DNA from 3 places in the Nitrosomonas sp. H1_AOB3 genome. Region 2 is predicted to be linked to each of the others. Evidence: predicted binding sites of a transcription regulator. Region 2 holds the regulator's gene; each other region holds the start of a gene.
The links. Region 2 encodes sigma-54, which starts transcription at its own class of promoters, with help from an activator protein. Its sites were predicted from a motif close to TGGCACNNTTCCTGCT; they were not measured.
Positions count from the first base shown of each region.

Region 1: the regulator sigma-54 is predicted to act here: its motif matches at 1,407-1,422, upstream of flgB (flagellar basal body rod protein FlgB).
Region 3: the regulator sigma-54 is predicted to act here: its motif matches at 1,292-1,307, upstream of HRU73_RS13250 (N-acyl amino acid synthase FeeM domain-containing protein).

Region 1 covers NZ_CP054389.1:1,973,467-1,976,731, forward strand. The annotation lists gene HRU73_RS09145 (flagellar hook assembly protein FlgD) at 1-537, opposite strand, end outside; gene flgC (flagellar basal body rod protein FlgC) at 550-954, opposite strand; gene flgB (flagellar basal body rod protein FlgB) at 960-1,373, opposite strand; gene flgA (flagellar basal body P-ring formation chaperone FlgA) at 1,599-2,294, shown strand; gene HRU73_RS09165 (cytochrome-c peroxidase) at 2,566-3,265, opposite strand, start outside.
Region 2 covers NZ_CP054389.1:2,266,209-2,269,473, forward strand. The annotation lists gene lptB (LPS export ABC transporter ATP-binding protein) at 1-673, shown strand, start outside; gene HRU73_RS10650 (RNA polymerase factor sigma-54) at 680-2,152, shown strand; gene hpf (ribosome hibernation-promoting factor, HPF/YfiA family) at 2,327-2,662, shown strand; gene HRU73_RS10660 (PTS sugar transporter subunit IIA) at 2,887-3,265, shown strand, end outside.
Region 3 covers NZ_CP054389.1:2,824,573-2,827,837, forward strand. The annotation lists gene HRU73_RS13245 (PEP-CTERM sorting domain-containing protein) at 1-63, shown strand, start outside; gene HRU73_RS13250 (N-acyl amino acid synthase FeeM domain-containing protein) at 273-1,184, opposite strand; gene HRU73_RS13255 (TerC family protein) at 1,770-3,265, shown strand, end outside.

The DNA.
Region 1 (3,265 bases), 290 kb from region 2:
GCGCATCGCCTTCAGTGCGAAGCTGTACTGTCCATCCGCCGCTGCGTTCCCGTTATTGGCCATACCATCCCAGACGAAAGTGCCTACACCTGCAGCCTGTGCGCCAAGATCGATTTCACGTACTGTAATACCGGCACTATCCTTGACGGTGACGGTAAGCTTGTCCACCGACTCAGCCAGCTCAAACCCGCCTATCGCCGCCTGGTTTTCCAGCTGCATATCCTTACCCGGAACCAGCACACTGCGACCGATCATGGCGGCTGCCTCAAACGAACGCCGTGCATCGGAATCCGCCACCAGTTTTTCCAGTGTGGTATTGAGTTTGTCGATACCGCTCACGGTGCTGATCTGTGCCATCTGGCTGGTCACTTCCGCGTTATCCATCGGGCTGAGCGGATCCTGATTCTGCATTTGCGTTACCAGCAGTTTGAGGAATCGCTCCTGCATATCCTCATCACCCTTGCGGGCGGTCTTGATACCGCTGCCATTCGAAGCCAGCAGCTCGGACACACTGGCACTGTCTTGTATCAGACTCATATTCCCTTCTCCTTATTGGCCAATCGATAATGTCTTTTGCAGCAATGTCTTGGTCACGTTCATCATGTCAACACCGTTCTGGTAAGAACGTGACGCTGACATCATGTTGACCATTTCATCCACCACGTTGACATTGGGCAGGGTGACATACCCTTTTTCATCCGCCATCGGATGTTTCGGATCATGAACCACCCGCATGGGTGAGGGATCATGCACGACACCTGCCACCTTGACACCTTTTGCCTTGTCCGCCGAGACATCGATCGTGCGGAACACGACCTGGCGGGAACGATAGGCTTCTCCGGTCGAACTGGTGGCACTGTCTGCATTGGCGAGGTTACTGGCCACCACATTCAGCCGCTGAGACTGAGCCGCCATGGCAGAACCGGCGACATTGAATACACTGAACAGGGACATGACTGTTAATTTCCTTCTCTGATAGCTGATAACAGGGTGCGGAACTGACCGCTAATGAATGTCAGTCCGGCGTCATACCGTATGGCGTTATCCATGAACTGCATGCGTTCGGTGTCCATATCGACGGTATTACCATCGATACTGGGTTGCTGCGGCACACGGTACTGCTTTGGTACGGAGGTGATCGACCTGAAATCTGCCATACCGATATGTCCGGGTGCTGTAGTCGCCAGAGAGGAATGTTGTACCCGCTGCGGCGATTGAACGTTTTGCATCGCTTTGGCAAAATCGAAATCTCTTGCCTTGAAACCTGGGGTATCGGCATTGGCGATATTCCCGGACAGTAATTCCTGTCTGGTTGCCCGTAATCCCAGTGCTCTCTGGTTAAAACCAACCAGATTTTCCAGTTTGCTGATCATGCTTTCCTCCTGCAAAGTAGTCACTAATCATTAAGCAGGAATCGTGCCAGGCTGAATCGACCGTTTCCTTACGGTCAATGAATCAAACTGGCACATGATCACCCTTCAATTTCCAGGTTAACCGGGGCGGGGCAGCGATACCATGCGAAACAAGCGGCAAAAATTGCCGGTGGCGGCAAAAATTGCCTGTTCTGACTATTTATCTAAAGGCCAATCACGCCGGATATGTATAAAAAGATATTATTTATCAAAATCATATGCAGCCTTCTCCTCTCTGCAACGGCAACTGCCGGTGAAGATTCATCCGCAAAAACAATATTCCGGACAGTCGATGATTTTGTACGTATGGAAACCCGATATCTGCCGGGTGAGGTCATTATCAGGATCAATCAGCAGGATTCACGCCAGACAATACGTCCGTGTAATCAGCTGCAGCCTTTTCTGCCACCCGGCGGGCGGTTATGGGGAAAGTTCTCCGTGGGAGTACGCTGTCAGGATGAAGCCAGCTGGACACTGTACGTTCCGGTTGAAATCGAAGTGATTATCCGTGTCATACATACTGCACAGCCGGTCAGCATGGGAAAACAGCTGGAGGCTCAGGATATCGTAAGCAAAGAGGTGGATCTCGTACGTATTTCCGGTGAAGCAGTCACAGATCCCGATCAGGCCATCGGCAAGGTCGCAACCACCTTTCTCGCTTCCGGACAACCCATACGCACACACCAGTTACGTGCGCCGCACATCATCTCACGCGGACAAAAAGTACGACTGACTGCAATCGGAACGGGATTTTCTGTCAGCACAGAAGGAAAAGCACTTTCCGCCGCGGCTGAGGGAGAAGTGGTGCAAGTACGCAACCCCACCGGACGCATCATCAGTGGAATAGCCCGAACGGGAGGCGTGGTGGAGATAAAGCAGTAAGCTCATACCTGTGCAGATCTTCAGCGATGCCAGAGAGTTTGCACAACATATCTCGACTTTTAGCTCCGGCATTAAGCAGATCAACCGTGCACTGCACCGTTGGGTGGCTCAGACTCACCATCCCAACGATCTTGATCATCATGAGCTTTTCAGGTACAGCCGAGCCACTTGCTTGTGCTGCTTATGAAGCTGGTCGAGCGTTTAGGTTTTTGAGCTTTTTCACATCAGCGAACAGGTCGCAAAGACATCAGAAAATTCAAATACTCTATGTTTATTCCCTATCCTTCGCTGTCAAGGAGCCTAAGAAAGCTTTGACATCTCTAACAAATCCCTTGCCAACGCCCCGGCCAAGCTGATGTTCTGCCATTTCTCGAATGGCTTCATCCAGTGTTTCAACAGATCCATCGTGGAAATAAGGACCTGTTTTAGTAACATTTCTAAGGCTGGGTACTTTAAATACTTTCTTGTCAGTTTCAAGTCCTGTGACTTCGTACCGCCCTAAATCATCTGTTTCATAAGGTTTGACAATACCTAATTTCCTGAATGAATTCCCTCCGATTGCAATACCATTGTGGCAAGTAACACAACCCATATGGATGAATTTTTTCAATCCTCTTTTTTCATTTTCTGTCAGTGCATTTTCATCACCCTTGAGAAAGTCATCGAACCGGGAGGGTGTTAGCAGCGTACGCTCAAAAGCACCAATTGCTTTACCTACATTTTTGTACTGGAACGGGTCTTTTTCATCTTTAAAGGCTTGTGGAAAAAGATCCTGATATTCATCAATTTTCTTCAATTTTCTGATAACGGCTGATTCACTGGGCATACCCATCTCAACCGGGTTCAGGATGGGCCCCAGTACCTGCTCTTCCACATCCTTGGCTCGCCCATCCCAGAACTGTGCAATATGAAGTGCTGCATTGAGGGTGGTTGGAGAATTCCTGTCACCGCGTTTTCCTTCATGGCCTGGT
Region 2 (3,265 bases):
GGTAGTAACTGATGTATCTTTTTCTGTGCGCAGCGGTGAGGTTGTTGGTCTGCTCGGCCCTAACGGTGCCGGAAAAACAACCTGCTTTTACATGGTAGTCGGACTGGTTCCATTGAATGGGGGAGAAATCTTTCTGGATGAGCACAATCTGAGCCGATTGCCGATCCATCAACGTGCCCGCCTGGGGCTGAGTTATCTTCCCCAGGAAGCCTCTGTTTTCCGCCGGCTCTCGGTCGAAGAAAACGTTCTCGCGGTACTGGAGTTGCAGCAGCTTCAAAAAGATGAAATTCAGCGGTATCTGGATGAGTTGCTGCACGATCTGCATATCAGCCATCTACGCGAAAGTTCGGGCATGAGCTTATCGGGTGGCGAACGGCGACGTGTGGAAATCGCACGAGCGCTGGCATCCCGGCCGCGCTTCATCCTGCTGGATGAGCCTTTTGCAGGGGTGGATCCGATCGCTGTCATGGATATCCAAAGAGTCATCGGCTTTCTCAAATCTCGCGGCATCGGTGTACTGATAACGGATCACAATGTCCGGGAAACCCTCAAAATCTGTGACCGGGCCTATATCATCAGTGGAGGAACTGTACTGGCCAATGGAGCCCCTGCAGAAATCATCACAGATGAACGTGTCAGGGAAGTATATCTGGGCGAAAATTTCAGGCTCTGACAAGACATGAAACCAACCCTGCAACTCAAGCTCAACACCGGACTTACGCTGACACCGCAATTGCAGCAATCCATCCGGTTGCTGCAATTGTCTACGCTTGAGCTCAATCAGGAAATCACTCGTCTCGTACAGGAAAATCCCCTGCTCGAGCTGGATGAAGGGATCGATCGGGATGAATTTGAAACCGAAGGACAGGATATTTCACTATCACCTCCGAATTTGCCTGCTGCAGCAGAAAGCGATGAAATCCCGGAAATCGGGAAAAATACGGATATCCAGAATGACTGGCCGGATGACCCGTTGTACCCCGATCAGGAACTTTTTTTCGATACACGTGGGCGGGGCAATGGTAGTGATGAAGATCATGACCAGGATTTCTCCCGCTTGATCAGCAAACCTGTCAGTCTGCGGGAACACCTGCTCTCACAAATCAGTCTGGGGCAATACTGTGAGCGCAGCAAGAAAATCGCCGAACTGTTGGTGGACAGCCTCAATGATGATGGATACCTGGCTCAGGATCTGGACGAGCTTGCCGGATTGCTGCCGCCCGAACTGGGAATCAGTACCGCAGATCTGGAATCAGCCCTGGATTACATTCAGCAACTGGATCCGTCCGGTGTAGGCGCGCGCAATCTGCAGGAATGTCTGTCCTTACAACTTGCGGCATTACCGGACAATACGCCACTGCGAGATAAAGCGCTCAAGCTGGTAAACGAGCATCTGGAAAGTTTTGCCGCTAAAAATTTCCAATTACTCAAAAAAGTGCTTGACTGTAACGAGGCCTGCCTGCAATCGATCTACCAGCTGATTACTCGACTCAACCCCCGACCCGGTGATGATTTCAATGCGACAACGGCACGGCATGTCATCCCAGACGTAATCGTGACCAAATCAGACAGTGGCTGGGGAGTACGGCTCAACTCGGATTCGGTTCCGCGCGTGCGCATCAACAGCTTGTATGCCGGTATTTTGAAACACCATCGCACTGAAGCAACCCGGATGCTGATGGGTCAGTTGAAAGAAGCACGCTGGCTGGTCAGGAATCTCGATCAACGAATGGATACCATACTTCGGGTCAGTCAGGCGATCGTCGATTGTCAGCAAGCTTTCCTGGAACAAGGTGAAACTGCCGTACGCCCCCTGGTCATGCGCGAAATCGCCGCGACGCTTGGACTGCATGAATCGACCATCTCGCGTGTCACGACCCAGAAATACATGTGGACGCCTCACGGCATTTTTGAACTCAAGTACTTTTTTGGCAGCCATATCCCCGCTGAAGCAGGGGAATCACATTCAGCCATCGCCATCCGTGGATTGATCAAACGGCTGATTCAGGATGAAGATCGCAGAAAACCGCTCAATGACAATCAGATTTCGCAGATGTTGGCGCAGCAGGGTATCGTTATTGCTCGCCGTACGGTTGCAAAATATCGGGAGTTCATGCATATTCCCCCGACTAATTTACGCAAAACGCTCTAGGGAAGTTCTAAAAATAGTAAGCAACGGCTAGGAAAAGCGAGACAAGGCGAGAAAACCCGGTTTACATTCGGTAAATGCATTTTTCTGCCTGATTTCATCACTGCCTGGCTGGGGGTTGCTTTTGAGCTTCCCTAGAGTATCTTTGCACACGATCCCCTCATATAAGGAGAAAGAATGAATTTGAATCTCACCGGCAATCATGTAGAAATTACACCTGCCATGCGCGACTATGTTTTGTCCAAAATTGAGAGGATTACACGTCATTTTGACAATATCATCGATATCAACGTGATCCTTTCCGTAGATAAACTCAAACAAAAAGCCGAAGCTACAGTCAATCTGCGTGGCAAGGAAATTTTTGTTGAAGCGGATGGTCTCGATATGTATGCCTCGATTGATAACCTGGTAGATAAGCTTGATCGCCAGATCCTTAAATATAAGGAAAAAAATATTGATCGACGTGATAATCAAGGTGGATTGAAAGATCAGGAATTTGAACAATCCGAGTAAGGCCATCTTTCTCCGTATCTTTGCAAAAAACGACAGCAATAATGCTGGAAGAATAAAACGGGGCAACGCCTGCCCAACAGTCACCAGAATCGTGCTGTCTGACACATCCGATCTGCAGAACTGCTGCAACAGGCCCGGGCACCTGAGAAAACAACACAAGCAGACAGCCCCGTTTCCGACAAAAAGGTTACACTGCCCGATTTTCTAAAGTGGTCTGAGTCCCCATGAATCTCATTGCTCAATTATTGCCGGAATCCAATATCATTATTGATCTGGACGCGACCAGCAAGAAACGTGTATTTGAGCAGGTTGGTCTGTTGTTTGAAAATACCCTGCACATCGCACGCAGCCAAGTGTTTGACAGTTTGTTCGCACGTGAGAAACTCGGGTCGACCGGGCTTGGCCAGGGAGTAGCCATTCCCCATGGCCGCATCAAAGGGTTGCGCGAAGCTGCTGCAGCACTGGTCAGAATGAAGGAAGCCATACCTTTCGATGCTCCGGACGGCCTGCCGGTCAGTATCGCCTGTATTTTGCTGGTCCCGGAAAAAGCGACAGACCAGCATTTGCTGATACTGAGCGAACTGGCACAAATGTTCAGTAATA
Region 3 (3,265 bases), 560 kb from region 2:
TCTCTCGCTTTAATGAGTTTGGGGCTCTTGGGCTTTGGTGCTGCGTATCGTCGAAGAATCTAAAACCAGATAGTTTTTTATTACCTCAATATGTACAAAAAACCCTGCTTAAGCAGGGTTTTTTGATATTGCAACCAGCATGTTAATCTCATTTGAGCCACTTCTTTGAAAATTAAACTGCTTTCTCGATGATGGCTTCCCTGTGTGTCAAGTTTCAGATATCTGTTAAGTAGACAATTAATTTCCTAATCTATCTGGTTGATGGAGTGCTATCAGTGATTTACAGACTGAAGATATTTTTGAGTGCCGGTAAGAGAATTGTTTTTATCCTCATCGGAAGCGAAGGTTGTTTTACTGGCCTCAATAAATTGAATGATCTTTTTTTCCTTGTGTGGGGAGAAAAAATAGGGATATAAGCTTCTTCTACTTTGGTCAGCGTGCTTCTCAATACCGGCAATTTGCTCTTCGATATATTGCGCATTCAAGTGTAGCAATACCGCAGGCGCATTGACGCGGGAGCAGGTTTTCGCTTCTCCGATTTGTCTGAATCCGAACATGCGTTTCTGTGGAATCGCATGGCGTGGATTAACCTCGCAAAAAAAATCTGTTGTTTGGTTAATATGGCAAGCAAAGACATACATAATTTGAAAAAGTGATGCTGTCATCTCTTTTGAGCTGAATTCCGGGTTTATTGCGAATTTTGATATCTCGCATACCCTTCCTCCTTTTTTTCTAAAATGATCAATCTCCGCGTAATAAAGTTTGTCTGCCAGCAACCCTGTCTCGGAATCCGTTCTCAGCGTGACTGTTCCAGCAGTGATATCTCCAATTGTTGCCAGAAACGTAAATTCATTTGGATTATGCGAAAAAACGGATGTGCTTTCGGTGTTGTAGCCACGCGAGGCATACATTCGCTTGATGAGCGTGCTGGCCTTGATGCGCTGCTTGAGTGAATTGACCAAGTGAATGCTGTAGCCATTTCGTTGCAGAAGGCAGTCTGTTTCAGTTGCGTGATTCGGATTGTTGTCCGGGTGTCTGGAGATCCGGTATTTTCGAGAGCGGAGAGATTCCGAGTTGGTATCGTCAGATGAGGTGGAATCGGGTTGATAAGAGTTGAATGGAATGTGCACTGGCTGGATATTTTTTGCTGCGGTCCCTGATTGAAGATGATTCGCAATTTGCATGAGTGGTATTCCTCATAAGTTATTTTTCTGGACTGACTAGGTATTGCCCGAAAATAGCTGGCTCGATAAAAACAGTAAACTATTCTATTAAAATGTTATTTAGCAAAAGCACAATTCATGCCAGAATTAATAATTTAGATTAATCAATGGGTTGAAATTTTTTCTGTATTTTTGTGGGGAAAATTGTCGTGTAATCTGTGGTAAAAACCACAAATATTGATAATCGTTTGTATTTATTGAGTATTATTTGTCTGTTTTTGGAGACAGTGCGTTTTTTGCGGTAGGTTTTTGCCCAGTCATATTTCTGGAGGTCACTGGAGCACCCTTACATATAGTTTTGTGCGAAAGGGAACTTCGCAAGCCAATTAAGAGATTTCTGGATCGCTGCGCCGCCATGTAGTTAGGGGAGGAGGGTTAAACTGTCTCCAAGATCCTTCATCCTGTTTTTCAGTGTTTGCTTGTCTGAAAAAACTTGTACTATATTGATAATTTGTACTTGCCCACGGTGTAATTTCTTTTTGTCTGGATTTGGATATTTCAGATTCTTGATTACAGTCTTTCAATTTCTCTCAGGTATCAGAAAAAGTGTTTTTTGAATGGGTGGTCGATCCCGCTGCATGGGCGGGGCTGGCAACGCTGGTTATTCTGGAAATCGTACTGGGGATCGATAACCTGGTATTTATTGCAATCCTGGCAGATAAACTGCCGCCACATCAGCGCGGAAAAGCGCGCATCGTTGGTCTTTCTCTGGCGCTGATCATGCGCCTTATCTTGCTTGCTTCTATTTCCTGGGTCATAACGCTGACCACACCGTTGCTGACACTGTTCGATGTCGAGCTGTCCTGGCGAAATCTCATCCTTCTGTTCGGGGGTATATTCCTGCTTTTCAAGGGAACGATGGAGCTGCACGAGCGACTGGAGGGGCAGGATAGACAAAAAGAAGGTAAAAGCGTACATGCAGTTTTCTGGCAGGTTATCGTACAGATCATCGTGCTGGATGCGGTTTTTTCACTTGACAGTATGATTACTGCGGTGGGGATGGTGGAGCATCTCTCGGTGATGATGATTGCCGTAATTATTGCAGTCGTTGTCATGATGATTTCTTCCGGACCGCTGATGGCTTTCATTTCCAGGCATCCTACCGTTGTGATTCTCTGTTTGGGTTTCCTGATGATGATCGGCTTTTCGCTTGTGATCGAAGGTTTCAACTTTCATGTGCCAAAAGGATATCTCTATGCCGCAATCAGTTTCTCCATCCTGATCGAATCATTCAATCAGATTGCCAGGCATAACAAGGAAAAGCTCATTACAACCGGGGATCTGCGTGATCGTACTGCTGAAGCCGTATTGCGGTTGCTCGGCGGGCGTGGTGGTGAAGTCGGGCTGGGGGAGACATCGGAAGTGATCGCACAACAGGTGGCCGAAAATGACCTGTTTGCCCGGGAAGAAAAAGAAATGATTGAAGGCGTGCTGACGCTGGCCGGGCGTCCTGCCATGTCCATCATGACACCACGCACTGATATCGACTGGCTGGATCTGGGAGATACCAGTGAGATGATCAGGGCAAAAATAATCGATAGCGGCCACTCGCGTTTTCTGTTGTCACACGGTAACGTGGATGAGTTTGTGGGCGCTGCATTTGCCAAAGATTTACTGCGTGACATGCTGGAAGAAGGAAAGATCAATCTGGAAAGATCATTGCGCCATCCGATCGTGGTGCTTGAACGGGTTCCGGTGATCAAACTGATGGAACAGCTGCGTAACCAGCCGTTACAGTTGGCAGTGATCGTGGATGAATATGGATCAGTCGAGGGAATCGTTACCCCAGCGGATATTCTGGAGGCGATTGCCGGCGAATTTCTGGATGCGGGTGAAGAAAAAGTAATGGCGGAGCAACATGCTGACGGCACCTGGCTGATGGATGGATGGATCAGTATTCGCAAGGCATCCAACCTGCTGGAGCATGATCTGGTGGATGAAGCTGAACGTTATTCCACGCTCGGCGGTTATCTGCTCTGGCAGTTCGGCTATATTCCTGCAGCGGGGGAACAGATTACAGTTGATGATCTGGTTTTTGAGAT